3 regions of the Streptococcus mutans genome follow, and region 3 is predicted to be linked to each of the others. Evidence: predicted binding sites of a transcription regulator. Region 3 holds the regulator's gene; each other region holds the start of a gene.

Region 1 (10,770 bases), 960 kb from region 3:
TGTTAAGACGATTCTTACTTATCTCAATGACAGAGGAATTTACCTAGCGGTTCAGGGGTGTGAGCATCTCAATCGTGCTCTTGTGGTTGAACGAGAGTTAGCTGATAAAAGAAATTTGGAAATTGTAAATGTCCTGCCTAATCTTCATGCTGGCGGCAGTGGTCAACTAGCAGCTTTTAAATACATGAAAGATCCTGTGGAAGTTGAAGAAATTGTAGCTGATGCAGGTCTTGATATTGGAGATACTGCTATTGGTATGCACGTGAAACGCGTCCAAGTTCCTTTGCGTCCTCTCCTAAGAGAACTGGAGGGTGCTCATTTAACGGCTCTTGCCAGTCGGCCTAAGTTAATCGGTGGCAGCCGTGCTAGCTATCAGCCAGATCCTATTCGTAAATTTTAAAATTGTAAAAATGAATTTGGAAATAAGAATAAGCTAAAAGCCCTCATTAGAAATCATTCTAATGAGGGCTTTTAGCGTTTGTGGTCTGTTTTGGAAATTATTATCAACGGTAGTGGTAGGCGTTTGACCTACATTTATTTTCTAGTTGTTGATTTGTGATAATAGCCTTCTTATTTTTTAGCAATAGAGATGGTATTAGCTGTTGGCAGGGAAATATGGTTTGCCAGCAATGCTTCTTGATAGAGGCGATAAAAAGTATAGTAAATATGATTTTGCTTGCTATTTTGAACAAAAATATCTATTCGAAAAACGATTTGACCTGTGACGGGAGAGGTCGTTGCTCCTAAGATATTAGGAACACCAACGATTTCAGGAAACTGACTGATATTGTCTTCATTGACTTGCTTGATAATGGTAGTTACTTGTCTAAGATTAGTATTAGCATAGATAGGAATATCTATCTGTGCTCGCATATCACCGCGTGACAAATTACTGACGATGGTAATATTGCGATTGGGGACGAAATGCAGAGTGCCATCAAAATCACGAATTTGTGTGGTTCGGATGCCAACACTAGAGACTGTTCCAGAGATTGAACCCGTTGTTGCTCTTAATTTAACGGAATCTCCAACATCAAACTGACGTTCCAACAAAATGAAAAAGCCATTTACCAGATCGGAAAGGAATCCTTGAGCACCAAGACCAATAGCCACCCCTGCAATACCTGCACCAGCTAGAAGGCTTGAAACAGGCAGACCAATAATAGCTAAAATCCAATATATCAACAGAAAATAGAGACTATAATCCATGATATTATGAAAAAGCTTAATCAAGGTTTTTTGTCGGCCTTGGCTATATCTAGCTAGAGCAGTGGATCTTGCAATTGTTTTTTCAAAAAGATAACTAATAACTCTTTTAGCAATAATAAAAACAATGAGTAGGAGCAGAAGGGACAATAGTTTTGACGCAAATTCAAATAAGAGGTTTTCTAAGTTAAAACGGCCAAAATAAGAAGTAATCAATTTCATAAATTTAGTTTATCAAAAAATGAAAAAATAGGGAAATGTGAATCCTACAAGAATTAATTTGGCTCTCAATTCTGCTTGAGATGGGAAATGGGAGCAATGAAATTGACTTCATCAGTACAATAACATATCATAAGGCTTTCAAAGCAGATTAATAAAAACAATAACACCTTTGAAAGCCATGAATCAAGTTATTATGCCTACTGGCTTATTTAATAGGTTATTGTTCTTTATGCGGCGTTTTAGTCTGATTAAGCCAAGCATAAGCCAGACCGATAAAGATGCCGCCACCAATCCAGTTACCGAAGAAAACAATAATCCATTGACGGATAACATTGAAAAATTCAAGTCCTTTAATGTGTTCTACAGAACTAAAAGCTGCCAGCATAAATGAGGCAAAGTTGGCGATCAAGTGTTCGTTGATTAAAAAGACAAACATAAAGATAGCCGAAAGAGCAATAGTAATTTTGGCACTTTCTTCTTTAAGAAGCATGTACCCTAAAATCGCAATATTGACAAACATATTGGCTGTAATGCCTTCAAAGAAGTTTTGCCAATCGCTCTTAGCTAATTTGGTTTGAACGGCATTAACTAAAAAGCTTTTATGTGTCAATTGAGCAAAAGAGAAAGATTGGTTAAAGAGCCAAGCTAAAATGATAGCACCGATTAAATTGAAAAAAGTACATGTCAATAAAATGGTTATGGCTTTCTTGAAAGAGATGTGTTTGTAGTAAGCTCCTGAAGAGAGAAACATCATGTTTGATGTCGCTAACTCACCATTGAAGAGCAAAACATAAACCAAGCCGAAACTAAAAATAAAAGCAAAAGCAAATCGTCCAAAGGCAAGTGAGAATTGTGAAATAACATCGGCTGCAAGGCTGCAACTACACCGACTGCAGTACTCATTGTCAAATAAGCACCAGCAAACATGGAACGCAGAGCGTAACGGCCAAGGTTTTCATCAAAAAGTGCCTCTTTTTTGCGACAGGCGGAAGCAATTTTTTCATAAAAAGTGCTTGTAATAGTTGTATCAGTCATAAATAGTACCTTTCTAAATTTTAATTTGTTATTTTTTAGGATAAATTTGCTTATATTATACCTTTTTTAAACTAAAATGAAAAGGATTTCATAAAACCCTCTTCTTTTATGAAAGAAACTAACTTTAATTGCTATTTTCAGAGAGTTTGGAAGTTTTTCAAAAAGAAAAAAACTTCCAAATTAGCAATAAATATGATACACTGGAAAGGCAAATAAATTTTAAGGAGAAATGACTTCATGTCTACATCATTTGAAAACAAAGCTACCAATCGTGGTGTTGTTACATTTACGATCAGTCAAGATAAAATCAAACCAGCTCTTGATCAGGCCTTTAATAAAGTTAAAAAGGATTTAACAGCACCAGGTTTCCGTAAAGGTCATATGCCACGTACTGTTTTTAATCAAAAATTTGGAGAAGAGGCTCTTTATGAAGAGGCTTTAAACAGTATTTTACCAGCAGCTTATGAAGAAGCCGTTGCTGAATTAAAACTTGATGTTGTCACTCAGCCGAAAGTTGATGTTAAGTCAATGGAAAAAGGTAAGGATTGGGAAATTACAGCAGAAGTTGTAACAAAACCAGAAGTAAAGCTTGGAGATTACAAAAATCTTGAAGTATCAGTAGAAGAATCAAAAGAGGTTACTGATGCAGAAGTTGATGAAAAAATTGAACGTGAACGCAATAATTTAGCTGAACTGGTTCTTAAAGAAGATGCAGCAGTTGAAGGTGATACTGTCGTGATTGACTTTGTTGGTTCAGTTGATGGTGTTGAATTTGATGGTGGTAAAGGCGATAATTTCTCGCTTGAACTTGGTTCTGGTCAGTTTATACCAGGTTTTGAAGATCAATTGGTTGGCAAAAAGGCTGGTGAGACAGTTAAGGTTAATGTTACTTTCCCAGAAGATTACCAATCTGCTGATCTTGCAGGCAAAGATGCAACATTCGTAACGACTATTCATGAAGTTAAGGCCAAGGAAGTTCCAGAACTTGATGATGAATTGGCTAAAGATATTGATGAAGAAGTTGAAACATTGGATGAACTAAAAGCTAAGTATCGTAAGGAACTGGAAGCTACTAAAGAGACTGCATACAATGATGCTGTTGAAGCAGCAGCTATTGACTTAGCGGTCGCTAATGCTGAAATCGTTGAATTGCCGGAAGAAATGATTCATGATGAGGTCCAACGTGCGATGCAAGAATTCATGGGTAATATGCAGCGCCAAGGGATTTCATCAGAGATGTACTTCCAATTGACAGGTACAACTGAAGAGGATCTTCGCAAGCAATACGAAGCGGATGCTGACAAACGCGTAAAAACAAACCTTGTTATTGAAGCAGTTGCTAAAGCAGAAGGCTTTGAAGCGACAGATGAAGAAATTGAAAAAGAAATTTCTGATCTTGCAACAGAATACAAGATGGAAGCTGAGCAAGTGCGCTCTCTTCTTTCACCAGATATGCTCAAACATGACATTGCAATGAAAAAAGCGGTTAACGTTATTACTGATTCTGCTAAAGTTAAATAAAAAATAAAAGCTAGATGGGAGAAACATCTGGCTTTTTGAGTGCAAAAAATGTGATTTTTTATGATCTAATGTATTAAGGATAATATACCCGTGGTGCTAGTAAAAATCCTAGGCTATAAGCAAAGATAACCTGTTCTAATCAAAGCCCCAAACCTTCTAAACTTCTCACTAATGGTCTTTCCATATCAAACTCAGAACATAGAACTGAGAATTGTGTTTCAATGGTTAGTCTTTCGGCTTTGATCCTCCCCTGATTATGCTGTTTAGCTTTTGCCATATTTGAGTCCAAAAACAGTAGCCTTTCTGTGTTAGAGATTGTTTTAAGGCCTCACTAAGGGAACCTCAGTCAGCTAAAAAACGGGAAAGATTGTGTTCTCAAGCAGTTCTTCGGCCACTCAGATGCTGGTGTCACGACATAGTTCAAATAAATCCTGACAGGTCACCAGCGTATGGGCTTTAAAGCCGTAAAACCACATCTCTTTTGAAGGATTATAGGCAACAGCCAAATACGAACCTTATAATTGCGAGCTGGCGAACAAACGGCTAGCGGAAAGCTATCCATGATGACGATATCGTCCTAATCAAATGGCCCCGTCATGCCTTGATAAATTCACCTTAATAAAGGAATAAGATACCGAGCTCTTCGGTAGAATCGGGTTCGCTCTAAGCCGGTTTTCACAAGCAACACTTGACATAGTCAATAAAATCAGTATTGGAATTTGCTGTCAAGTTCAACTTGAAGCGCTAAAAGGACAAGAATGGAGCTGTTGCTAATTTTACAATGATTGATATTTCGACGCTGCGCCAGTTCTGTAGAGGCATAGCGTCGATAATAGCAAGAAAACATTGCCTTTAATTGTTTCATAACTAGCACCATGGATAATAATATGATAAAAAGCAGCGTTCATATCTTGTTTTGTGTTTAAAAAACCTGTATTTCAAAAAAAGAGAATGTAGAAAAAGTCTTCTTTTGAGACTTTCCTTAGGTGATACGGACGGTAGCGACTTCCTTCGGAATTCCATACCTAAGATTTGAGCCTAAGGTCTCAAATCTTCCGAGTGCCTGAAACTTTAAAGTTTCAGGCACTTTTATCACGGCGGAAAATCTCGTTTAAAGCTCGCTTCGCTCGCAAATAAGAAAAATTTAAATTGAAATTTGCAGAGCTCAAAATTTTTTTACGTTGGAAAATAGGTTTGTCTTCAATCTGAAATATTTTATTTGTAAAATATTCGTACTTAGTTTTTTATTTCGAACGGCTTTTTGCATTATTGTTACAAAGAAAGACTGGTGGGCATTATGCGTAATTTGTGATAGTTGATTTGATGAGATTTACTATCTTAGGATTTTAAATAAAGATACTTCCCTTTTATCAGTTTTGAAAGAAGAATTAACCTTTGACGAATAATACATTTTAGCGTAAAATAGTAAGGAACGATAATTATAGATAATCGGATTATTGTGGGGATTTAGCCTTGACCGATTATGATAAGGAGAACCACTTTGGAATTAGAAGTATTTGCTGGACAAGAAAAAAATGAATTGTCAATGATTGAAGTTGCCCGTGCCATTTTAGAAGAACGTGGCCGAGATAAAGAAATGTATTTTAGTGATCTCGTTAATGCTATTCAAGTTTATTTAGAAAAGTCAGATGCAGACATTCGTGAAGCTTTACCGTTTTTCTATTCAGACTTAAACACAGATGGCAGCTTTATCCCACTTGGTGAAAACAAATGGGGTCTGCGATCTTGGTATGGTATTGATGAAATTGATGAAGAGATTGTGACACTTGAAGAAGATGAAGACGGTGCACCAAAACATAAGAGGAAACGTGTTAATGCCTTTATGGATGGTGATGAGGATGCTATTGATTACAGTGATGACGATCCTGAAGATGAAAGTTTTAATACCGCTGAAGAGAATACAGAATATGATGAGGAAGATCCAGATGATGAAAAGTCCGAGGTTGAATCCTATGATTCTGAAATCAATGAAATCATTCCAGATGAAGATTTAGACGAAAATGTTGATTTAGATGAAGAAGATGACGATTATTCTGATGATGAGGAAGATGAAGAAGGAGAATAAATTTCTTCATTGACAAAATTCATAAGATAGTTTATATTATTTATTGGGCACCTCTTTTGAGGTCAGAATAAGCTCTCTACTTGTAGGGGGCATTTTTTCATTTTCCTCACAATATAAAACAAAGGAGCATTTAATGACAAAATATATTTTTGTAACAGGTGGTGTCGTTTCGTCAATTGGTAAGGGAATTGTTGCTGCAAGTCTTGGACGTCTTTTGAAAAATCGTGGGCTTAAAGTAACCATTCAAAAATTTGATCCGTATATTAATATTGATCCTGGAACAATGAGTCCTTATCAGCATGGTGAAGTTTATGTGACTGATGATGGTGCTGAAACTGATCTTGACCTTGGACATTACGAACGTTTCATTGATATTAATCTGAATAAATATTCAAATGTTACAACAGGAAAGATATATAGCGAGGTTCTGCGTAAAGAACGTAAAGGTGAATATCTTGGAGCAACTGTTCAAGTTATTCCCCATATTACAGATGCTCTAAAAGAAAAAATTAAACGTGCAGCTACAACAACAGACTCAGATGTTATTATCACTGAAGTTGGTGGTACGGTTGGTGATATTGAAAGCTTGCCCTTCCTTGAAGCCCTTCGTCAAATGAAAGCTGATGTGGGTGCTGATAATGTCATGTATATTCATACGACTTTGCTTCCTTATCTCAAAGCTGCAGGAGAAATGAAAACAAAACCAACCCAACACTCTGTTAAAGAGCTGCGTGGTTTGGGAATTCAACCTAATATGCTTGTTATTCGGACAGAACAGCCAGCCGGACAAGGTATTAAAAATAAATTAGCTCAATTCTGTGATGTTGCTCCAGAAGCTGTTATTGAATCACTTGATGTGGATCATCTTTATCAAATTCCGTTAAATCTTCAAGCACAAAATATGGATCAGATTGTTTGCGATCACTTAAAACTGGATGTGCCTGTTGCCGATATGACCGAATGGTCAGCAATGGTTGATAAGGTTATGAATCTCAAGAAAAAGACTAAGATTGCTCTAGTTGGGAAATATGTAGAATTGCCAGATGCTTATTTATCAGTCGTTGAAGCTCTTAAGCATTCGGGCTATGTCAATGATACAGCCATTGATCTCAATTGGATTAATGCTAATGAAGTCACTCCTGAAACGGTTGCTGATTTGCTGGGAGATGCTGATGGTATTATTGTTCCGGGTGGATTTGGCCATCGTGGGACAGAAGGGAAAATAGAAGCTATTCGTTATGCGCGTGAAAACGATGTGCCTATGCTAGGAATCTGTCTTGGCATGCAATTGACTTGTGTTGAATATGCTCGTCATGTCCTTAACCTTGAAGGAGCTAATTCTGCGGAATTGGATCCAGATACCAAATATCCAGTTATTGATATTATGCGCGATCAGATTGATATTGAGGATATGGGAGGAACGCTTCGCCTTGGCCTTTATCCATGTAAATTGAAATCAGGCAGCAAAACAGCATCAGCTTATAGCAATCAAGAGGTCGTACAGCGCCGTCACCGTCATCGTTATGAATTTAATAATGCCTTTCGTCAGCAATTTGAGGAGGCTGGTTTCGTATTTTCAGGAGTATCACCAGATAATCGCTTGGTAGAAGTGGTGGAATTGTCAGATAAAAAATTTTTTGTTGCAGCTCAATATCATCCAGAATTACAGTCTCGTCCGAATCGTCCGGAAGAACTTTATACAGCTTTTATTACTGCAGCGGTTGAAAACAGTCAGGCACATTAATTGATAGAAAAATGAGTTACTTGACATAGCTTTCAGTAAAAAGAATAAAGAGATTCCATGTAGATTAAACTTTTGCTTATAAAGAAACACCTTCTTAAATCTAGTAAATGAGATTTAAGAAGGTGTTTCTTTTTTTGGATCATTATTACAGCTAATCGTTCAATTCAAAAATGAATAAATCATATTAGCTATTACAAAAATACATTCCAGCATAAAAATTCCAAAACAGAGAAGCTTGACAGTACCGCTTCGGCTATACTTAGAAATTAAGACTAATACTGCGAAACTTAATAGTATGAACGAGTAAATAATAAACATCATATATTCAGCACAACCTCTTTATAATGGCGTATTGTAACCAACCCCCAACAACTACTACGCCAACCTTCACCTTGGAATTGAACAAGACAATCAGCATCCAAAGATTCAAACTTTTCAAAAGCTAAACTATTCATACTGAATCTCCTTTAAATAAATATGGTTTCTATACCCGTTATAGTTAAAGAAATTGGCTGCCAACAAAACGAATACACGTATAGTTTAGTTTTTTTCAAGAAAAATTCAAGAGGATTTTATCATTGTAATGAAATATTTATTATTTAGACATTATTGTGTTATTTTTCTGTTTTTTTAAGTTTTTTGCCATGCAAAATTATTTTTTAGCAGCTATTATTGTATTAAATAGCTTAAAGTAATAACGAATTTGATTGTATTAAGTCACTTTGAGTAATGAGGAGATTACTATAATTTCAAGGGAAAAATGTTGACGTTTTATAGATATATTTTTCAGTATCAAAAGTTTTGATTTTACTTTGGTGGTTTCAATTGACCTTTTTAAGATTTGACACTCAAATGAAAAAAGTGAAAAAACTCTTGACACTATCTTTGTTAGTTGATATAATTTAAAAAGTTGCTACGCGGGGATGGCGGAATTGGCAGACGCGCAAGACTAAGGATCTTGTGACCGCTTTTGGTCGTGAGGGTTCAAGTCCCTCTCTCCGCAAAGTGAGCTGACTGTTCAAGTCAGCTTTTTTTGTTGTCTAGGTCAGTTAGAGAAAAGGTTGAAACTTTTGATAAGGGCTGGCAATTTTACTGTAAAAGTGATAAAATAAACAACGTAATGGGTTTGACCCAAAAAATATTTAGGAGGCCTTTAAAAATGGCAATCGTTTCAGCAGAAAAATTTGTCCAAGCAGCTCGTGATAATGGTTATGCTGTCGGTGGATTTAACACTAACAACCTTGAATGGACTCAAGCTATCTTGCGTGCAGCAGAAGCTAAAAAAGCTCCTGTTCTCATTCAAACTTCTATGGGTGCTGCCAAATATATGGGTGGTTATAAACTTTGTAAAGTTCTTATCGAAACTCTTGTAGAATCAATGGGAATCACTGTACCAGTTGCTATCCACCTTGACCATGGTCATTATGAAGATGCTCTTGAATGTATCGAAGTTGGCTATACTTCAATTATGTTTGATGGTTCTCATCTTCCAGTTGAAGAAAACCTTGAAAAAGCTAAAGAAGTTGTTGCAAAAGCACATGCTAAAGGTATTTCAGTAGAAGCTGAAGTTGGTACTATCGGTGGTGAAGAAGATGGTATCATCGGCCGCGGTGAATTGGCACCAATTGATGACGCTAAAGCAATGGTCGAAACCGGTATTGATTTCTTGGCAGCTGGTATTGGTAATATTCACGGTCCGTACCCAGCAAATTGGGAAGGTCTTGACCTTGATCATTTGAAAAAATTGACAGAGGCTGTTTCAGGTTTCCCAATTGTACTTCACGGTGGTTCAGGTATTCCTGATGACCAAATCCGCGCAGCAATTAAACTTGGTGTTGCCAAAGTTAACGTTAATACTGAATGTCAAATCGCATTTGCTAATGCTACACGTAAATTTGCTGCTGAATACGAAGCAAATGAAGCAGAATACGACAAGAAAAAACTCTTTGACCCACGTAAATTCTTGAAACCAGGTTTTGAAGCTATTACAGAAGCGGTTGAAGAACGTATTGATGTCTTTGGTTCAGAAGGTAAAGCTTAATTACTTGGTTAACAAATTGAAAGATTCTCTTTCCCTAGACTGAGGAAATCCTATTTTGGATAATTTCTTCAGTCTTTTTGTTTTCTCTTTTGAGGGAGGCACAAGATTAAAATTAGAATTAATGATGCACCATGGATAAACGAAAAAGTATAGTAAAAATTAAGGCTTGAAATCTAGAAACTACAAAAAATCATTATAGAAAATCAGAAAGGGTCTCTTGACAATATGGAACGTTCCATGTATAATATAATCACTAAAACGCTTACACTTAAAGTAGTTTTTTGAGAGAAATTGAACGTTCAATATTTTAAGGAGGAATTTATTATGACAGTTGTTGAGGCTAGAGTAGATCAAAGATTAATCCATGGAATTGTAGTGAATCAGTGGAATTCGAAACTGAATCCTAAACGGTTTATGATTATTGATGATATTGTAAGCAATCAGCCAGAGATAAAAAATTCTATGAGGATGGCGAAGCCCTCTGGGAAAAGCATGAGTATTATTGATACACAAAAGGCTATTGCAAATTTCAAAAATGGTAATTATGATAAGCAAGATGTGTTTATCATTGTCAAAGAACCTTCTACTTTGCTTAAATTACTTGACAATGGTATTTCTATTCCCAGAGTAAACTTAGGAATTGTGTTTGCTGATGATGTTAGGACAAATGTCAGTAAGTTCGTAAATCTGAATCAATCTGAAGTAAATGAATTGAAGAAAATTGAGGAACGTGGAATTCCAATCATCATTCAATATATTCCGGATGATTCTGTAATTGTCTTTGAAAAGGCAATAGAAAATAAAAAATTTAAATGAGAGGGAACAAAAATGTCAATAGAGTTTATTCAAAATATTTTAGTTATTTTATTGTCAGCCTACGTGGTAATGGATAATCTTGGAATTACAATTTTTAAT
Region 2 (10,770 bases), 910 kb from region 3:
TATTTAGCTGATATGATTTATTACATAACATAATAGAATTTTTAAACGGCTACTGGAATAATGTTTAATTTTACTATATCGTACAAATCAGTTAATATTCTATTAAAAATTGTTGCACTTTCGCAGTCATAAATTCTGCGTTACATATGAACATAGACCTTGATATAAATCGAAGTATAGGAAGTATAGCTTAATGTATGTTATTTTTATAAATGAACAATCACTTCTTAAAAATCGTACGAAGTTAAGTCAATTTCTTCGCCTAATATTTGACGCCGCCTGATATTGTCCTCTCTGCAATGGCACACGACATCAATAATCGTATTAGCAGTACGGCCATAGTCTGTTATAGAATAGACGACCTTAGGAGGCATCTGCTGATAATCTCTACGACTAATCAAACCATCCCTCTCTAATTCACTTAACTTCCTGTCTACTTTTTCTTGACAAGTCCAATCCTTTAAATAATAAATAGTACAACTTTTGGGGATCAGTACAGATTGGTTCTCTCCAGGACTTAATTTTTCGTCACCCACTACAGTTGATCAACTACCAAAAAGATGTTCAAAATGGGCATTTTTTCGAGTAATGGTTTAAGCTCCGAACTTAATCAATAGCCTATCAAAAAGTGACAAAGCTTTATTGACAACTTTCATTAAAGTATTAGTATCCAACTTTTCTTTTTCTGGTTTCATTCCTTCTTTCGTTTGCGGTTGATCACTGGTCTTTATTGAGATATCATCTGGTGTCGCACCTGTACCTGCAGAATTGATTGCTCAGCCGTTTCTGTTGCGCTGCCGCTGTTGTGAGGTTGTTGGCTAGATGTGACATTTTAGGAGTTGTTAGTCATAATATCTGTAGGTTGGAACACCTTGTTATATAAGTCTTGAGACGTACCACCACTGCTACTAACAACAAAGCTGCACTGAAAATGATAATAATGAGTTGTAACGATTCATAAATAACTTTTCCTTTCGTTTTCTTGTAATTATAATTGATTCGCTTTTAAAGACAACTTTTCAAGCGGTTGCCGATGTTCTTAATGGCTGATAATTTTACATTAGACAGTTCTTTGTATTGATAAAAATTAACTATCATAGTTAATCCTCCTCCATAATTAGTAGAAGCAATAAGAATTACGATAATAACAGAATATTTAAGACAACTATTAGGCTTCGGCCTTAGCTTTACTTATTCTTGCTTCTTCTTTTTAGCTCTTTATAGAGTTCAACAGCATTCCAAGAAAAGATGAGTAAGATGGCAGCAAAAAGTATCCAATAGACCTCATTACCATCATTAATTTTAGTATTTAATGCTTTGTATGCCAGTGCAAAAAGGCCTACAGCTAAGGCGATTAATACACCAATAATTTGCTGAAGTGTATTGAAAATTAATAAGGGCTCAAGCCTCGCTTCCAATTGCTTTTTTACCAAGTAGGCTAACAAAGCAGTTACTAATAATACCAGAACTGCTGGTAACCAAAAAAGCATGGATTTCCCATAATATAACCAATTATATATTATCAGAGCAGCTACAAAAACTATGGTTGTTAAGATTAAATAGGCCCAACGCAAAATCTTTGTGGAGATACGCTCTAATTTCTTCATCTTATTTTTTCCCTCTCTTGAAATTCGACATTATATAATATAAATCTTTTTAACAGTATATAAGTCAATACTTAATATTCTAATAGTTATAGCCCAGCTTAAATAAAAAATTCTATTGGACGAAAAATGGACAATGCCACTGTACCCATTCAGAAATCTCGCCCTGAATTGACATTGCCCACCATTATATCAATTTAGTGTGGAAAAACTACAGATCCAACCGCACCAACTCCAGCACATCCAGCAAGAATATATGGGTGCCACACACCATTTGACGCACAATAGGTGAATCCTGATGCAGCTCCTCCTACCGCTGAAAGAAACGTATCAGCAGCTTGTTTATCTCCACCAAAAACTTCTGACAATTCATCATTAGTTAAACTTTTATAATTATTTACATTTAATTCCATGGTATTAATTCTCCATTCCATTTAATTCTTTAATGAGATCGAATGAGTCCCCAAGTGCCTACACAATATGGGGTAACAAGAGTCGCACCTGCCAGTCCTCCAATTGCTGCTGAAGCAGTTGCACATATTCCAATTGCCGCGACTGCTTCTCCACCCGATACCTTCCCACCTTCAACAGTTGAAAGTGTTTGGCTGTCCATTACATCAAATTGTTCAAATGCCTGTGTATCCATATGATAAACACCCCTTTTTCATTTTAAATATTGTCTAGTTGTGCAACCAACATCTTTAGTATAACAATTTATTTTCAAAATAGAGCAAAATATCCTAAATGGTAGCTATTTTGTCTTAAACGGTCATTTTTGATGTTCTGAAACTATCATTACCAGCTAATTTTACATTATGTGTCCTAAGGAAAAGATTACTTTTTGCTGTTTAATAGAAGTTTTACACAAGCTTTGGGAAAATAAGATAGGCTAACAATCAAAACCACCAGTGTGAACTGGTGGTTTGTTCTGCGACTGTAAGCCACTTCTACCGGTCAGGGCCAAAGGCCCACCGAAATAGCTCTTCCTCGCACCTCTTTCCCGAGCAGCTGCTAAAGCACCTCGACTTACTTCTTCTTCATTTCATCAGTAAACGGATCTACTCCCTCGAATAAAGTGAGCTGGTCTGCTACTCTGTCTTCTTGTAATTGATTTTGTATCTATTCAGCTATCACTTTCTGGTTACGACCTATCGTATCTACATAATAGCCTCTACACCAAAACTTCGATTGCCATATTTGTATTTTAAGTTCGCATGCTTATCAAAAATCATCAAGCTGCTCTTTCCCTTTAAATATCCCATGAAAGACGAAACACTGAATTTGGAAGCGATACTGACAAGCATATGAATATGATCGGAACAGGCATTCGCTTCATGAATGGTCACGCCTTTGCGTTCACATAAGTCCCAGATAATTCTTCCGATACTGGTTTTGTATCTGCCATAAATGATTTGACGATGATACTTGAGTGCGAAAACAATATGGTAGAACAATTCCACTTTGTATGTGATAAACTTTCATTAGCCTCTCTCATGAGCTATCCCCTTTGTGATGTTTAGTAGTGGCGGGGAAACCACTTCTATCTTATCATTTTAGGAGGTTCTTTTCTTACTACGCTAAAAGTTTCCGGAACTACTAGCATAGCTAGTGGTTTTCGAGAGGCAAAAAAAGCCCGCATAAGCGGGCCTGACTGCTAAACGATATCAACTTAGAACTGATCAATCAAGAGCTGCTTCATCTCTTCAATGTAAGGCTGACGTGGATTAGCTGGTGTACATTGATCATCATAAGCCAAGCTTGCCAATCTATCAACAGCTGCATCAAAAGCCTTCTTAGTAACCCCATTAGCAGATAACTTAGGCTCAACATCTACAGCATGCATTAATTGATCAATACGTGCACAGAGTGCTTCAACCAATTCTGCATCATCTTTCCCTTTAAGTCCAAGAGCGCGAGCAATATCCGCATAATCACGTTGGGCACGGTATTCTTCATAACGCGGGTAAACAGAACGTTTCACATTTCCTGCAACGCCATTGTAGCGAATAACATGCTGCATAGCAATTGAGATAGCAAGACCATGAGGAAGTCCAAATTCACCGCCAGTCTTGTGGGCGAGTGAGTGGTTAATTCCAAGGAAGGCATTTGAGAAGGCCATACCTGCTAAAGTTGCTGCATAATGCATGTTTTCACGTGCTTGTTCTCCACGAAGTGTTGGATTCTTAGGATCAAAGTTATAAGAATCTTCCAAGTTTTCGATAACCAATCTGATAGCTTCCATAGACCATGGACGTGTGAAATCAGATGCCATAACAGATACGTAAGATTCAAGAGCATGTGACAAAGTATCAAGTCCTGAAAGAGCTACGGTACGTTTAGGCACTGTCATGACAAATTCTGGATCAACAATAGCAACTTGCGGTGTCAATTCATAATCAGTCAATGGGTATTTCACGTGTGTGAAATCATCAGTAATAACGGCATAAGGTGTCACTTCTGAACCCGTACCAGATGTTGTTGGGATACAGAAGAGACGAGTCACTGTCTGATGCTTGAAGCGAACAATCCGCTTACGAATATCAATGAATTTTTGCTGCAATTCAAGGAAGAGCTCACTGACTTTTTCATAACTATCAAGGAAATCTGCTTCTTGATCCAACGAATATTCATAGATATAACGCGCAATTTTGGCTGCATCAAGGGCAGAACCGCCACCAACTGCAATAACAGTATCTGGTTTGAAGTCACGCATTTGTCTAGCAATTTCAATAGTCTGACCGAGTGTTGGATCTGGTTTGATAGTACCATAAATTGAAGTTGCGACTTTTTCATCCCGAAGGGATAGCTGAGCAAGGACAGTGTCAACAAAACCAAATTGAAGCATACCTGGATCGGCAACGATGATAGCACGCGTCATTGTTTCAGTTTCATCCTGCAAGTATGAAATAGCATTTTTTTCGTAGTAAGTTTTTTCTGGTAAACGAACCCATTGAGGACGGTTGCGGCGTTTCGCAACAGTTTTCACATTCAAGAGGTCGCCAGTCGATAAGTTGTGTGACAATGAATTTTTCCCCCATGATCCTGTTCCAAGAGTTAAGCTGGCTTGCAATGCGTCTGTATAAACGTCACCGATACCACCGACTGAGTCTGGTTGGTTAACCAAAACACGAGATGAATTGAGGGCATCTCCATATTCAGCGACAAATGGGTCAGCTTGTGAACCAATTTGGATGGCACAGTTATGACCAGCACCTTGATAATCAAGAAGAGCTGCTACAATATCAATACCATCTTTGCGATCTTTGGCTTTATAAACAGAAAGAAGCGGAGAGAGTTTTTCTGATGATAATTTCTCACCAATTTTTTTCTTATCAAGTTCAAATAAGAGAACATCTTTGCCTTCTGGCAATGTCACACCGGCTTGTTCACAGATCCATTTCGCCGACATACCAGCAACCGGTCCGTTAACACCATGGTTGTCATTAAAGACAAAATCTTCAAATTTTTTGTAATCTTTTTTAGGAACAAGGTAAGCGCCTTTTTCCTGCATTTTAGCAAGCCATTCTTTATAAATTGGTGCTTCCACAACTGCCGAATTTTCAGTCGCACAAATCATACCATTGTCAAAACGCTTAGAAAGAAGAAGGTCTTCAACCGCACGTTCAAGATTAGCAGTTGCATCCACATAAACAGCACCATTACCTGCACCAACACCCATCGATGGATTACCAGATTTAAGGGCTGCATTAACCATGCCAGGTCCGCCAGTTGCAAGGATTGAAGCAATGCCTTTGTTGGAAATCAAAGCTCCCGTGTTTGCGATGGATGGTGTTTCAATCCATTGAACAATATTTTCAGGAGCGCCGGCTTTAACCGCCGCGTCATACAAGATTTGGGCGGCATGAGCAGAACATTTTTGAGCTGCTGGGTGGAAAGCAAAGACGATTGCATTGCGTGTTTTCAATGCGACTAAGATTTTAAACATAGTCGTTGATGTTGGGTTAGTTGTTGGTACGATACCTGCCAAGACACCAAGTGGTGCTGCAATTTCGATACTGCCAGCAACTTTATCTTCACCAATGATGCCAACCGTTTTTTCATTTTTTATGCGTTCATATACATATTCTGTCGCAAAGTGGTTTTTAGTATCTTTATCTTCGACAACCCCACGGCCTGTTTCTTCGTGAGCTTCTTTAGCTAACTGCAAGGACGCCTCAGAACCAGCAAGCGCCATAGCTGCAACAATTTTATCTACCTGTTCTTGTGTATAAGTTGCATAAATTTTTTCAGCCTTTAACGCTTTTTCAACTAAGCTATTCGTATACTGCTTAGCTGCTTCTTCAGCAGTGAGTGCTTCTGTTTTTGTTTCTTTTGCCATTCAACAATTCCTCCTAAAAATAATAGTTGGTAAATAGTTTAAGAAGAAAGATACTCTTGTGATTTTCTTCACTTGTTATTGTAACCCTTTTCACAAAAAAATGCAAGTCTTTTTGTGAATTTTTTCCCAAATTTTTATCCCCTTGAAAATCTTGATCGTGTGAGGGCTAATAAATTATTGAAAATTAAAAAACCTCAGATTATTTTCTGAGATTTCTATTTGTTTTAAGCACTCTTATCAGCAATAAAGTACCAAGGATCAAACTCAAAACAGCAAAAATAAGAAAGGCTGCTTTTACATCTGAATTAATACATGCAAACAGCTGCAGGACAAAAGAAGCACAGCCGCCGCCTAAATTACAGCCAATCAAAATCAAGGTTGTCGCCGTTGTCAACTGTTTCCTATGCATATGTTCTGAAAGAAGATGGAAAACCAAGGTAACGCCTAAACTGTATACAAAACCGGTCACCAAAGCTCCAAGGCTTAAAAGCCATAAATGATTAGCCTGCCAAAGTATCAGCATACCCAAACCCAAAACGAATACAACTAGCGGCATTAGGTAATCTTTAAATAAAGCTAGCAAAAAACTAAAAAGTGTGCCGGCCAAAATGCCCATCAACATCATCAGACTTAAAATGAAACTGGCTTGACTGGCTGTTGCCAAATGTAACTTCTCCACAACAAGAGGAATCCGTAGGGTATTAGCAGAATTAACCAAAATAACAAAACCAGCATAGAGAGCCAAACCAAAAATATAAAGGAGCTGACGGAAGGTAAAATGATTCTTAGAAGCAGTTGAATACATCTGCTTTTGGGAACTCTCTCTTTTTTCTTTAGCTGCTGGCACAAATAAGAGGTAGCATAATAAAATAAGAAAGCCAAATCCATAAATTAAAAAAGCAAAAGACCAGGAAACATTCAGCCACTGCCCTGCTAAAAAGGTTAAAATAGCTGATCCTAGAACTTCTGCCGAACCTCTTAATCCTAACATTTGAACTCTGATTTTGCCTGAAAAACGTTCGCTAATCATACTAATCGCTCGCGCATTAATAAGACCTATTCCCAAACCTAAAAGTAAACGCGACAGGAAAACTAAAGGATAAAACTGCAGAAAAACGGGTAAAATACCGCCTATAGAAAGCAAAAGCAAGCCTAAAATAATAGACCAGCGTTCCGACAGCCATAGATTGATCCAAGGATTCAGCAGTAAGACCGCTAATATAGCAAAAGAAGATAAAGAAAGCAGCAATTCAACTTGAGCATTACTGTAACCGCGTGTTTGATAAAAAGAAAGCATCTTAGGAAGTGCCGGTGAAACGGCAAAAGTGGACACCAGCATTAACGATAAGGATAAGAGACTAAATTTCTCCATGAACGCTTTCATAACAACTCCTTAAACACAAAACTTGTTTTTTCTGATAAAGAGAGTATAATCAAATTTAACAAAGAAAAATATGACATATGTCATAAATGACGAAGAGGAAACTTGTGGCTCCCAAAAAAGAATGGATTCAAAAGTATCAGTTAGAAAAGATTTTTCCTGCCCATTACTTTGATAAACTGCAAATGATTTCTTTTTCAGCTGGCCAAGCCATTTGTCAGCAGGGAGAAGAATTACAGGCTCTTTCTTATTTTGTCAAGGGTAAAATCAAGATTGTCCGGCGGCTGTTTAATGGCAAGGAACATATTCTTAATATTCAGGAAAAACCTACCATTATTGGAGATATTGAACTGCTAACAAATCAAGGAATCGTTTCTTCAGTAGTGGCTCTTGAAAAATCTTGGGTTGTCCAATTGCCGCTAAAAAGCAATAAAGAATTACTCTTAAAAGATCCTCTTTTTCTTCTTAAATTGGGACAAGGCTTAGCGTATTCACTCTACCAACAAAATATTAAGGCTTCAACCAATCTCTCTTATACAGTCAAAGAACGTTTAGCCAGTCATATTCTATCTATTCAAAAAGATGGGATTTTCCAATTAGAATTAGGCACCTTGGCTGACTCTTTTGGGGTTAGCTATCGCCATCTGCTGCGTGTTATTCAGGAATTTATAGCTCTTGGTGTCATTGGTAAGCAAAAGCCTTATTATTATATTAACAATCTAAAACAACTTAAACGCTGGCAAATTAAAGAATAAGGCTAATTCCTCTAACTTTATTTATGCCCCGTTTTGTGCTATATTTATCTTATTGTAAAAACAAGGAGAAAAAAATGTCTGCTATTAAAACTATTACTAAAGCCAGTCATTTAATTGATATGAATGATATTATTCGCGAAGGTCATCCTACCCTACGCGCTGTCGCTCAAGATGTCACCTTCCCTTTAAATGAAGATGATATTATTTTGGGCGAAAAAATGCTGCAATTCTTAAAAAATTCACAAGATCCCGTGACCGCTGAAAAAATGGAGCTGCGCGGCGGTGTTGGTCTCGCCGCTCCGCAATTAGATATTTCAAAACGCATTATCGCTGTTCTCATTCCTAATCCAGAAGATGAAGACGGCAATCCACCTAAAGAAGCTTATGCTTTGAAAGAAGTTATGTACAATCCTCGCATCATTGCACATTCTGTCCAAGATGCTGCCTTAGCTGATGGTGAAGGGTGTTTATCTGTTGATCGCGTGGTTGAAGGCTATGTTATCCGCCATTCCCGTGTCACTATTGAATACTATGACAAGAACAGCGACAAAAAGAAGCTCAAACTGAAAGGATATCAGTCGATCGTTGTCCAGCACGAAATTGATCATACCAACGGTATTATGTTTTTTGACCGCATCAATGAAAAAAATCCTTTTGAAATAAAAGAAGGTTTACTTTTGATTGAGTGATGGTACTTAGCCATCCTCATTTTTAATGAAGAGACTGGAACACTGCTAAGCCAAACGGCATTGAGGTTTTGGCTAATCATGACTGTCAACAAAGCCAGCTCATCCACATATGATTACATTATAGAAAAATCCCTGAGTTTGAATTTAAACTCAGGGATTTTCATTAGGATTTCTGTGAAAATCTGATCAGCAAGAAGTAGCAAACTGTAAAAATGATAATTTCGCATAGTATAACTAATAAGGCAGCCATCCCAAATAAGAAATAAAATAAGGCTGCTGTAAATGCCCCTATGACAAAGGACAGAACCAGGCAAGTAAAAATGACAGCTCGCTCCTTCTGCTCTGCCTGTCCTTTAAAAAGGAACTCACACCAAGCAATGATGGCTTTTTTGATATTCCCTGTGGTGAACGAGTTGTTATAAAGTTCATTTTCAACCTTATTAAAAGCCCCTGTCGTCATTGCCAATGTAAAGGACAAAGGTGCAATAGCAAGGCCACTTGGAAGATGGTCAAAAGCTAGGAAAGTAAAGAGACAAGCAGCCGATAACCCCACTAAGATATAAATACGCCAATAGATACTCCTATAATAGTGGTAAGCACAGCGACTGACCACCAAGCCCGCTATGAAGCTCAGCAGAGTAGTCATTTTTATGGCAATCCCTTGTACATTCAGGCGCGTGATATCCACCATTAAAAGAAGAAGATTTCCTGTCTGAGCAGCCGGCAGGGTATGATCAAAACCCATATAGGAAACCGCATCAATAGCTCCGCCAAGCAGAGTAAGAAAATAAGCAATGCCTTTTATTTGATGTGTTCCAAAGCGACTGACTTCGTCTTCTAGTTCTTTTAGTTTCGAATCCTGCATATTATTTCCACAAACCATATAAATCTGTCGCCAGTGACGGATAAGCAAAGATGATATCCTGCAACTCCTGAAAACTCACTCTGCGATTGAGCAAAATAGCTAGATAATTGACTAGAATATCTGCCGTGTCACTGACAATTTCTGCTCCTGCAACATGCTGATCTGATTTGGACACAACTAGTTTGATGACAGCCAAATCATCGTGAACGCGTTTGTAATTCTGCCAATTAGACATGTTTAGCTGTGTCACGTCATAGTCCTGCGGATGCTGCCGTGCTTGATTAACACTGACACCAACCTGACCGATTTTGGGAATACTGTAGACAGTTGCCGCCGGTGCTGTCGGATACTGGATAGCTTCTTTTGATTCATCATTTAAGAGCTGACTCAGATATTTAGCCTGAAAATCCGCATAGGAATTCAGCTTAGGCACCGATGCATCACAGCAATCTCCCATAGCAAAAATGTGAGGCTGAGATGTCGTCAGATGATCATCAACAGAGATTCCGCGCTCGGTATATTCTATGCCGGCTTTTTCCAATTGGAGACCGCCGATATTGGCAATTCGACCGGCAACATCATAAATACCGTCAACAATAACTATTTCCCCATTCGTCAAGGTCACCTGATAGCCTGAAACACTTCTTTCAACACGCTCTGCTTCTGCTTCCATATGAAATTCTGCACCGCGATTTTTCAAACGATTGACCAGAATATCTACAAGTTCTGAGTCAAAATTACCCAGAACACGATCATTGTGCTGAATGACATGGACTTTTGTTCCCAGCTCAGTAAAGCTTGAAATCAGTGACATGGCAATCACACCAGCACCAATCAAGGCAATTACCTTGGGCTGCTGATGGATTCGCATAAGATTAGCGCTGCTATCAATGTAAGAAGCCCCTTCTATGTCAATCTTTCGAGGCACAGAGCCCGTCGCTAAAACAATAGTTGCAGTGCTCAGCACCTGACCGTTTACCTTTAGATGGTGAGCATCTTCAAAGAAAGCATAGGCTTCATAAGTCTCTACACCTGCTTTGATAGCTCTCTCCTTCGCTCTGGCTGACTCATCTGAAACCAGCCAATCCCGCGTCAGCAGAGCATCTTCCCACTTGACGTAAGAGACTGTCTCCAGAC
Region 3 (10,770 bases):
GAATACAAAAGGAGCCTATTAAAACATGTCTAACGCTTATCCTGACAAACACTTAAAACTTTTTTCTTTGACTTCTAATACAGCCATTGCTGAAAAAATTGCAAAAGTTGTTGGTGTACCATTAGGAAAATTATCTTCTCGTCAATTCTCTGACGGTGAAATTATGATTAACATTGAAGAAAGTGTTCGCGGTAACGATATCTATGTCATCCAATCAACCAGTTATCCGGTTAATAATCACCTTTGGGAACTTTTAATTATGGTTGATGCTTGCAAACGCGCAAGTGCTAACAGTGTTAATGTTGTCATTCCTTATTTTGGCTATTCGCGTCAAGATCGCATCGCTGCTGCTCGTGAACCTATTACGGCAAAATTAGTTGCTAATATGCTGGTTAAAGCAGGTGTTGACCGTGTGCTAACCTTAGATTTACATGCTGTACAGGTGCAAGGTTTCTTTGATATTCCTGTTGACAATTTATTTACTACACCGCTATTTGCTGATCACTATACCAATCTTGGTTTGTATGGCGAAGATATTGTAGTGGTCAGCCCTAAAAATTCTGGTATTAAACGTGCTCGCAGTCTAGCACAATACCTTGATGCACCTATTGCTATTATTGACTATGCTCAGGATGATGATTCTTCGCGTGAAGAAGGTTATATTATCGGTGAGGTAGCAGGCAAAAAAGCTATTTTAATTGATGATATTCTTAATACAGGAAAAACGTTTGCAGAGTCCGCCAAAATTGTTGAACGCGGGGGCGCTACTGAAATTTACGCTGTTGCTAGTCATGGATTGTTTGCCAGCGGTGCCACTGAAATTTTGCAAGCAGCTCCTATTAAAGATATCTTGATTACAGATTCTGTTTACACGGAACAAGAATTACCTAGCAATTTACATTATTTGTCTGCTAGCGAGTTAATTGGAGAGGCAATCATTCGCATTCATGAAAGACGACCGGTAAGTCCATTGTTTGCTTATAATCGTAAAGGAGATGAAGCTTAAGTTGTGATTTATTTTGATAATGCTGCAACTACTCCTCTCACCTCAACAGTCATAAACGCTATGACAGACACGATGACTTCTGTTTTTGGCAATCCTTCTAGTATTCATACTTATGGTAGAACGGCTAATAAGGTCTTAAGAGAGCGTCGTCAACAAGTTGCTCAGATTTTTGATGTAAAATCGCGAAATATTATTTTTACTTCTGGTGGAACTGAGAGCAATAATACTGCCATTAAAGGTTATGCTCTAGCAAATCAGTTCAAAGGTAAACACATTATCTCAACTAGCATTGAACATCATTCTGTTTTGCATACTCTTGATTACTTAGAACAACGTTTTGGTTTTGAAGTGACTTACCTTAATCCTATCAAAGGTAAAATTCTTATGCAACAAGTTAAAGACGCTTTGCGATCTGATACGATTTTAGTATCTATAATGTTTGCTAATAATGAAACAGGAGATATATTGCCAATTCAAGAAATCGGCAATGTGATTAAAGAACATCAGGCAGTTTTTCACGTTGATGCTGTTCAAACAGTTGGCAAACTGCCTATTCACCCTAAAGAACTAAACATTGATTTTCTTTCCGCTTCTGCTCATAAATTTCATGGTCCAAAAGGGGTAGGGATTCTGTATGTTGCTGATAATCTTCATTTTGATAATCTGCTTCATGGGGGTGAGCAAGAAGAAAAACGGCGTGCCAGTACAGAAAATCTCATCGGAATTGTTGGTCTTACTCAAGCTTTAAAGGATAGTTATCTTCATCAGGAAAATGTTTTAAACTATATTGACGGACTCAAAAAGTTATTCCTAGATGAATTGGAAGGTTTAGATTACTATCTTAATTCTAATGAAGATGCTCTTCCTCATGTTATTAATATTGGTTTCCCTAATTATAATAATAGTATTTTACTGACACAATTAGATCTAGCAGGATTTGCAATTTCAACTGGTTCCGCTTGTACGGCTGGTACTGTTGATCCCAGTCATGTCTTGATAGCAAAATATGGATTAGATTCTGTACGGCTTCAAGAGTCAATACGTATCAGTTTTTCAGACTTGAATACTCCAGATGAGGTTAAGGCATTAGCAGTAAAAATTAAAGAAATTATAGGAAAATAAAATGGCTTTTGAAAAAACAATACAATTACCTGATTGTAAGTACAGTTATACAATCAGCTCTAAAGTAAAAAAATTTACCCTACAAGATACGACTTTTATGCAAAACAAATTAGGTAATTACGAATTAAATCGCCTATTAGAAAAGGTTCCTAATAGTGGGGAGGGTTTCCCATTAAAAATCACCATTAATAAAGACTTAACAGCCTTTAAACTGACCATTACAGATAAATCTGGACTTAGAGTTGTCAATATTTTCAAATCAGAAGAGAATCACATTATTCAGGATAAATTTTATTTTTTAATGGACAGTTTAGTTGAACGTGATATTTTTGAAAAGAAAGTTAGATAAAAGGCAAAGTAAAGTCTAACAGTGTTTAATATACTGGAGCCGTTAGTTTAATACAGAGATTGGAGAGAAATTTTTAACAATCTTATATCAATGGTTTGAAACAAAAGAAAACTTTTACTCCATCAAAATTAACAGTACCCCTTATAATTATGACCACCCGTCTAACGGGTGGTCAAATTTGTTATAAAAAAAACTAAAGACTATATAAGAAATGTCTATCACAAGACCCTTCAAAAGATGTTGCATTTTTCACAAACTTTTTTTACAATAGTATATAGAAAAAGGAGGAAGTACAGTGACTTTCGATAAAACTATCCCTAAGGCGACAATCAAGCGTTTATCACTTTATTACCGTATTTTTAAACGCTTCCATTCAGAAAATATAGAAAAGGCAAGTTCTAAGCAAATAGCGGAAGCCATTGGTATCGATTCAGCGACAGTTAGACGTGATTTTTCTTATTTTGGCGAGTTAGGCCGTCGTGGTTTTGGTTATGATGTTAAAAAACTAATGAACTTTTTTGCTGATATTCTCAATGATACATCGACTACGAATGTCCTTCTTGTGGGAGTTGGCAATATTGGTCGTGCTCTCCTGAATTATCGTTTTCATGAACGTAATAAAATGAAAATTGCTATGGCATTTGATACAGATGATAACGAACAGGTCGGTCAAACGACAAGTGACGGTATTCCTATTTACGGCATTTCTAGTATAAAAGAAAAATTGATTGGTACAGACGTTCAAACAGCTATTTTAACAGTTCCTAGCAGTAAAGCTCAAGAAGTCGCCAATATACTTATTGATGCTGGGATCAAAGGAATCTTGTGTTTTTCACCTGTTCATCTTTCCTTGCCAAAGGGAGTTGTTGCTCAATATGTCGATTTAACTAGCGAATTACAAACTCTATTGTATTTTATGAATCAAGAACAATTCTAAAAAAAGATAAATAAGGAGATTCTATGAATAAACCTATTATTGGTATTTCGGGTAATGAAAGGCCACATGCTAAATTTCCCGATATCACTTGGTCTTATACACCATCTGGTTATGTCAAGGGGGTTCAGGAAGCTGGCGGTCTACCGCTAGTTATCCCTATCAGTGATCCCAGTTTTGCCGAATATTATGTTTCAATGATTGATAAACTTATCTTAACCGGCGGTCAAAATGTTGACCCTGTTTTTTATGGTGAAGACAAAGATACAAGTGATAACGATTTTTATTTGGCGCGTGATTTATTTGAGTTTGCTCTCGTTGAAGAAACGATTAAGCAAGAAAAACCTATTTTTTCTGTTTGCCGCGGAACTCAATTAATGAATATTGCATTGGGTGGCTCACTTAATCAAGATATTGAACACCATTGGCAAGATGCTCCTACTGACTATCTCAGCCAAAATATGCTAATTAAGCCTGATACCGCTCTAGAAAAAATTTACGGCACCTCTACTTCGATTAATTCCTTCCATCATCAGAGCATTAAACGTCTTGCGGATGATTTGGAAATTATTGCTTATGATCCTACTGATGATACTATTGAAGCGGTGACGTCTCGTAATTCTGATATCACTTTTCTAGGTGTTCAATGGCACCCTGAACTGCTGCTTGAATCACGAAAAGAGGATCGAGAACTTTTCAATTATGTTGTTAGAGAACTTTAAACAAGATCTGTTTCCTCACGAAAACTGTAATATTCTTTTTTCCCGACAATAATATGATCTAAAAAGACGATTCCTAAATCATCACAGGATCGTTTTATTTTTTCTGTAAATCGCAGGTCATTCTCGCTTGGATAAGTTGAACCTGAAGGATGATTATGGACAATAATAAGTGATGTTGCCATACTTTTACAAGCATAATGAAGGATTTCTCGGGGTTCAGCAACAGATCGTCTGACGCTGCCAATAAAAATGACTTGTTTTTTTATCACACGATTTTGAGTGTCAAGATATATAGCAATAAGGTGTTCCTGTCTCTTATCGCCTAATTCACTCATCATTATTTTAGCTAAACGTTCGCTGCTTAAAATACGTTCTTTAAAATTGTATTCAGCTTGATTGATTCTTTTGGATAATTCCAGCATAGCTTTAATTTCTACTGATCGTACTTGACCGATTCCTTCAATTTCCTGCAGTTCTTCTAAGGATAAGCTGCGAAAATCGGCCAAGCTATCTAGACCATTTAAAATTTTTATTGAGAGATTGAGAACATGTTCCTTTTTAGTACCAGTTCGCAATAATATAGCCAATAATTCTTGATTACTCAAACTTTCAGGACCATAAGTCATGAGACGTTCTCTAGGCAATAGTGCTTCTTTTGCAGAATGGATTGAATACATAAGATACCTCCACTATATTATTCGTGTTCAATTCATTCATTTCTTTTCAAAAAATAAAAAGATTTAGATTTTTCAGGCAAGAAGTCTAAATCTTTTTTTAGATTAAACAGATAGCATAAATGATTAAAACACAAATAATACTAAATAGAGAACCGATAAGATAGTATTCTGCAAAAGCTTGATTCTTAGCAATTTTATCATAACGAGCAATAGATTTCGCTGTAAACACTAAACCAATGGAAGCGAATTGTCCAAATAAGAGAAAAATTCCCATAATCAATCGCTCTAATAAGCCAATCGTCGCACCAGCCCCTGTAATGGTTTCATCTTCAATATTATCTTTAACTTGATATTTACTAAAGAAAAGCTTAAAAATAATATTTACTGGTTTAGTGATGAGAATAAGAAACAGCATTAACTTTAAAAAATACTGAAAATCACTAAGCCAGTTTATACTTACTTTTGTATAAAATTGATAAAAGATAATCATCATAATGATATGCAGACTTTGATCAATAAGAAAAACAGCTTTAGTTTTGATAAATGACCTATCCTTATAGAACGAGTTTAACAGTAATTTGCCACTATCAATAAGAACATGACTAAGAAAAATCAAAGATAATACCAAAAAAGAATGAGGAATCACAACACTAAGTAGTATTAAAGGTAAAGCAACAATGATAAGATGTCTGATAAGATAAGTCCAGTTGGAAGATTTTAAATCAGCCATTTTCTGGCTTTGCCACTGAAAATCAGCCAAAAAATGAGCTATCAAAAGGAGCGTTAAGACAGGATTACCTGACAAAAACTGTGATATAACATTTAGTTTAGTCATCTCTTCTCCTTCCTAATGGCATTTAACAGTAAGGTCGTAGCTACCTTTTTATTTCTGAGATATATTTTTAATCCGCTGGATTTTAGACGTTTATTGAAACTGCTGGGGCTTAAATCAAGTTTTTCCGCCATTTTTTTGTGAGAGAATTTTTCCTCATAAATCCCTGCTTGTAATAAGCCGTCAATTACTTCGTATTGAGTAACTGTCCACTTTGATTTTATAAATTCACAGGCAGCTAAAATAGCATTGATTTGTTGGCTCGTTTCTGTATCTTCTAAATCAACTGCTAAATGGTTGCTTCCATAATCATTTTTATCATGAATATAATCAATAGCAGCTCTGGCATGCCAGTAAGCAGGCCCATCTGAACCGATACTCTGTTCGGGGTTGATTTCAGTTAAAATACTACCGCTTCCCACTCCAAAACGAATTTGGTAAGGTTTGAAACCAAGTGCAATCTCATCAATAATTTGAAAAATTTGAGGATTAGGAACCAATAAAGCTTGAAATTCATCACCAGTTGTAATGGTAAAAGCTGATTTTAATAGTTCTTTGTATTTTTTATTAATTTGATTTAAGAGATTTTGCAATTGTTTTTGACTTTTAGGGCGATTGGTTATGGTTTTTGAAGAAATGAGATCGCCAATAATAGCGATGTAAATCATAAAACGCCTCCTTTAGTTTCCATTATAACAGAAATTTTTATAAATTTCTGTTATAATGGAAATTTTTATATTTGTCATAAGATACCTCTTTAACTATTAATAATAGATAAATAAACCTTGTCTTATCTTAAAAGCAATCCTATGTTTTTCAATCAAATGATACAAAACAGCATAGATTATAGTTACGATAATGACAATGATGGATGTGACAAATGCTACTCTTGCTACTGCAGTATAATAATAAGTAACCCTAATTTCATGAATACCATTAGGTAAATGAATAGCAGTTGATCCTGATTTGCTTAAAGCAGAAGATACCAACCGATTATCTACTGTTACCACTTGTCCTTTATATCTTTAAAAAGGATAAAAATAATTCACTCCCTGCCCAACTTTGTAAAAAGTCCTAAAATTAATATGAAAATGCAGGTCATCGCCATTTAAGACTCCATTACTAATAGTCAATAAAGGTAAAATATAAATGAGGCTAACTGATAAAGCAATGATTATAATTTGTATTTTATTGGGAAGACCATTATAACGATATTTTATACTATTGTAGATTCTATTGAAATGATTCTTTATGATATAAAGTGATTTGTTATTTTCTGCGTTTTTTGGCTTTTTTCATTTTTTTAGCCATTTTCTTCATAGATTGTTTCATAGCAAATTCGCCGAACTTACCTTTAAGTCCCCCACCAAACATTTGACTCATATCCATATTAGCACCGCTCAACCCTGACATATCTGGCATACCGCCTTGTCCCATCATTCCTTCAAGAGCTGATGAGTCCATGTTATTAGGCATATTATTAGGATTAATCCCCATTTGTTTCATGACCTTATTCATATCACCAGACATGACACCTTGCATCATCTTCTTAGCCTGATTAAAATCTTTGATGAATTTATTGACATTAACAAAAGTATTACCAGAACCAGAAGCAATACGACGTCTGCGGCTCGGAGTTAGGAGGTCAGGATTCTCACGTTCTTCAGGTGTCATTGATGATACGATGGCGCGTTTTCTAGCAATTTCACCTTCATCAACTTTGACATTAGCAAGAGCTGGATTATTAGCCATACCAGGAATCATTTTAAGAATATCTTCCATTGGTCCCATGTTTTGAACTTGATCTAATTGTTCAATGAAATCATTGAAGTCAAAGGAATTCTCGCGCATTTTTTCAGCTAATTCAGCTGACTTTTGTTCATCATAATCCTGACTTGCCTTCTCAATTAAGGTAAGCAAGTCTCCCATTCCCAAAATCCGAGAGGACATGCGATCTGGATGGAAGGTCTCAATATCGGTAATCTTTTCGCCAGTACCAGTGAATTTAATTGGTTTTCCAGTGATTTGACGGACGGAAAGCGCAGCACCGCCGCGAGTATCACCATCAATTTTTGTAAGGATAACCCCAGTGACCTCTAATTGTTGGTTGAATTCGCGTGCAACATTTGCGGCTTCTTGACCGATCATACTATCAACAACCAAGAGAATTTCATTAGGATTGGCTAAAGCTTTGATATCACGCAGCTCAGTCATTAATTTCTCATCAATTTGTAAACGGCCGGCTGTATCAATTAAAACATAGTCGTTACGATTTTCTTTGGCTTGAGCCAGACCTTGACTTACAATCTCAACTGCTGAATGCTCTGTCCCCATGTCAAAAACAGGTACATTAATTTGTTGTCCCAAAGTTTTTAACTGGTCAATAGCAGCCGGTCGGTAAATATCCGCAGCAATCATCAGAGGACGTGCATTTTCTTCTTTAACTAACTTATTAGCAAGTTTGCCAGCAAAAGTGGTTTTACCAGCCCCTTGAAGACCGACCATCATGATAATGGTTGGAATTTTAGACGATTTTTCAATTTCAGCCGTTTCAGAGCCGAGGACTGCTGTCAGTTCTTCGTTAACAATTTTAATGATTTGTTGGGAAGGATCTAAGGTATCAATAACCTCATGTCCAACAGCGCGTTTACGAACACGCTTAATAAATTCTTTAACGACAGGTAAGGCGACATCAGCTTCTAATAAAGCGAGGCGAATTTCTTTGGTGACTTCCTGTACATCTTTTTCAGAGAGTTTGCGTTTGCCGCGTAAATTTTTAAAGACACCTTGTAAACGTTCGGTTAAACTTTCAAAAGCCATAATATTTCTTCTCCTATTAAATCTTAATAAAGGGCTTGCTAACTAAAGACGGGTGATAAAAATCAGTATGTTCTAACTCCTTCTTACGACGTCAAGAAAACATGTCACTCTTTTAGTCTCTATTATCAATAGTCGTCAATATGGAAATCTTGTTCTGCAGATAAGGATCATTAGGATATTTTTTCATTATAGCATCAAAAATTTCACTGCGGACGACGTAGTCAGAATACATATGAAGTTTCATTTCATAGTCTTCTAAAATTTTTTCGGTTCGCTTAATATTATCATAAACAGCTTGGCGACTAACGTCAAATTCTTCAGCAATTTCAGCTAAGCTATAATCATCTGCATAATATAGCTCAATATAATTCATTTGCTTATCTGTCAAAAGCGCCGCATAAAATTCAAAAAGTGCATTCATTCGATTGGTTTTTTCGATCTCCATAGGCTCTATTTTACCATATTTAAGCCTTAAAATCACCTTGTAAGGAAAGGAAAGAAAAGAACAAAAGCTTTTAATTAAATAAGAGGCAGAACTTGTGTTCTAACCTCCTTATTCTTATTTATTACTTGTCCAAGATGCAACCTTCTTAGGATGTTCTTTAATCCATTTTTTAGCTGCTTTTTCTGGAGACATACCATTATTGATGTCAAGCATTACTGCTTCCATGTCTTTTTGCGTCCAATTGAACTTGTCAATAATTTTATTTGCTTTTGGTATATCTTTCTTCAGACCTTTTCGTGTAATAGAATGAATGCTTTCAATACTACCAAAATCTTTTTTCGAATCTTTTAGATATTTCAGTTTATATTTAGCAAACATCCAGTGTGGAGACCAAGCAGTTACAACAATATCTTTTTTATTCTTATATGCTTGATCCAAAGCTGTTGTCATTGCACCTGTCGAAGCAGAAACCAATTTCCAATCTGATAAATTGCTGTAGGATTTCAATGCTTTGTTAGCAGCTTTCATGATGCCTGCACCAGGTTCGATACCAGTAATCTTTTTATCAGCTTGATCAGTCAAATCTTCAATACGATTAACGTTCTTCATGTAAGTTGGTACAGCTAGACCTAATTTAACTCCCTTAAGATTAGGTCCTAAATCAACGATATTATTCTTATATTTTTTATATTGATCACCATGAGTGTTTGGTAGCCAAGCACTGACCATTGCATCAGTTTCACCCTTAGACACTGACTGCCACATAACGGCATTATCAAGGGGAGTCATTTCTACTTTGTATCCTTGATCTTTCAAGACCTGAGCTAAAACATTTGTGGAAGCAACTTCGGAATCCCATTCTACATAGGATAATTTAATTTTTTGACCGCCACCTGCTGATTGTCCTTGAACAAAAAGTCGGGCAATTCCCGCAAAGACAAACAGAACAAGTGCAGCCAAAGCAATAATTGTATTTGTTTTGTTCTTTTTTTGATTAGCATCTTTTGTTCTTTGATTGGCGGTCTGACTAAAACGGTCAATAACAATCGCTAAAATCACCAAGGCAAGTCCATTAACAAAACCTGAACCGATATCAGCATGTTGTAAAGCAGATAAAACACCACGACCTAGCCCTGGGGCTCCGATCATAGATCCTGTTACTACCATTGAGAGAGCCAGCATAATAGTTTGATTGATACCAGCCATAATTGTATTTTTAGCAAGAGGTAGTTCAACTTTAAATAATTTTTGGCGCGAAGTACTACCAAAAGCATCAGCTGCCTCAATCAATTCCGTTGGAATTTCACGAATGGCAAGATTAGTAAAACGAACGGTAGGCGGCAAAGCAAAAATAACAGATGCAAAAACACCAGGTACGATACCGATACCAAAGAAGGCGACAGCAGGAATTAAATAAACAAAGGCTGGCATAGTTTGCATAAAATCCAAAATAGGATTGATAATTTGCTTGACAGTATTGTTTTTTGCCATCCAAATTCCTAAAGGAATACCAATCACAATAGAAATAAAACTAGATACCAATACTAAGGTGAAAGTGTTGACTAAATCATCCCAAAGACTTTGATTATAGATAAAAAGCAAACCCAATAAGGTAAAAGTTGGTAAGGTCCATTTTTTTCTAGCTAGGAAAAAGGCGGCAAGCGTCACTAGAACAATTAACAGTAAAGGATTAACAAATAAGAGTGTATTTGTAATCCCATCCATAATAAAATTTCCGACTGACTGAATAAGATTAAACAAACCAGAAAAGGTATGTGTCAACCAGTTGGTCAAATCCTCAATCCAATCAGCAACAGGTAGTTTTCCTTGTAATATTAAATTCAAAACTATTCTTCCTCTCCT

What was found. Region 3 encodes Rex, which represses fermentation and respiration genes when NADH is low (regulators of the CRP and FNR family bind a similar motif). Its sites were predicted from a motif close to TTGTGAANTANTTCACAA; they were not measured.
Region 1: the regulator Rex is predicted to act here: its motif matches at 8,913-8,930, upstream of FNL60_RS00555 (class II fructose-bisphosphate aldolase).
Region 2: the regulator Rex is predicted to act here: its motif matches at 6,056-6,073, upstream of adhE (bifunctional acetaldehyde-CoA/alcohol dehydrogenase).

The regions. Positions count from the first base shown of each region.
Region 1 is NZ_AP019720.1:92,454-103,223, forward strand. It holds gene FNL60_RS00515 (TIGR01440 family protein) at 1-400, shown strand, start outside; gene FNL60_RS00520 (mechanosensitive ion channel family protein) at 571-1,428, opposite strand; partial or broken gene FNL60_RS00525 (formate/nitrite transporter family protein) at 1,646-2,463, opposite strand; gene tig (trigger factor) at 2,701-3,984, shown strand; partial or broken gene FNL60_RS10440 (IS982 family transposase) at 4,124-4,861, opposite strand; gene rpoE (DNA-directed RNA polymerase subunit delta) at 5,486-6,070, shown strand; gene FNL60_RS00545 (CTP synthase) at 6,204-7,814, shown strand; gene FNL60_RS10325 (hypothetical protein) at 8,132-8,269, opposite strand; tRNA gene FNL60_RS00550 (tRNA-Leu) at 8,732-8,817, shown strand; gene FNL60_RS00555 (class II fructose-bisphosphate aldolase) at 8,974-9,855, shown strand; gene FNL60_RS00560 (PTS system mannose/fructose/N-acetylgalactosamine-transporter subunit IIB) at 10,180-10,671, shown strand; gene FNL60_RS00565 (PTS mannose/fructose/sorbose/N-acetylgalactosamine transporter subunit IIC) at 10,684-10,770, shown strand, end outside.
Region 2 is NZ_AP019720.1:146,254-157,023, reverse strand. It holds gene FNL60_RS10535 (winged helix-turn-helix transcriptional regulator) at 228-536, opposite strand; gene FNL60_RS00795 (hypothetical protein) at 1,188-1,607, opposite strand; gene FNL60_RS00790 (bacteriocin class II family protein) at 1,802-2,017, opposite strand; gene FNL60_RS00785 (Blp family class II bacteriocin) at 2,047-2,250, opposite strand; partial or broken gene tnpA (IS200/IS605 family transposase) at 2,631-3,099, opposite strand; gene adhE (bifunctional acetaldehyde-CoA/alcohol dehydrogenase) at 3,274-5,943, opposite strand; gene FNL60_RS00770 (MFS transporter) at 6,143-7,327, opposite strand; gene FNL60_RS00765 (cyclic nucleotide-binding domain-containing protein) at 7,432-8,079, shown strand; gene def (peptide deformylase) at 8,154-8,768, shown strand; gene FNL60_RS00755 (YoaK family protein) at 8,932-9,651, opposite strand; gene FNL60_RS00750 (dihydrolipoyl dehydrogenase family protein) at 9,635-10,770, opposite strand, start outside.
Region 3 is NZ_AP019720.1:1,053,446-1,064,215, reverse strand. It holds gene FNL60_RS05515 (ribose-phosphate diphosphokinase) at 26-1,006, shown strand; gene FNL60_RS05510 (cysteine desulfurase family protein) at 1,010-2,128, shown strand; gene FNL60_RS05505 (DUF1831 domain-containing protein) at 2,130-2,477, shown strand; gene FNL60_RS05500 (redox-sensing transcriptional repressor Rex) at 2,773-3,414, shown strand; gene FNL60_RS05495 (gamma-glutamyl-gamma-aminobutyrate hydrolase family protein) at 3,438-4,133, shown strand; gene radC (RadC family protein) at 4,130-4,810, opposite strand; gene FNL60_RS05480 (DUF3307 domain-containing protein) at 4,908-5,645, opposite strand; gene FNL60_RS05475 (SatD family protein) at 5,642-6,310, opposite strand; gene FNL60_RS05470 (hypothetical protein) at 6,407-6,631, opposite strand; gene ffh (signal recognition particle protein) at 6,912-8,462, opposite strand; gene FNL60_RS05460 (putative DNA-binding protein) at 8,575-8,907, opposite strand; gene FNL60_RS05455 (ABC transporter permease/substrate binding protein) at 9,022-10,752, opposite strand; gene FNL60_RS05450 (quaternary amine ABC transporter ATP-binding protein) at 10,755-10,770, opposite strand, start outside.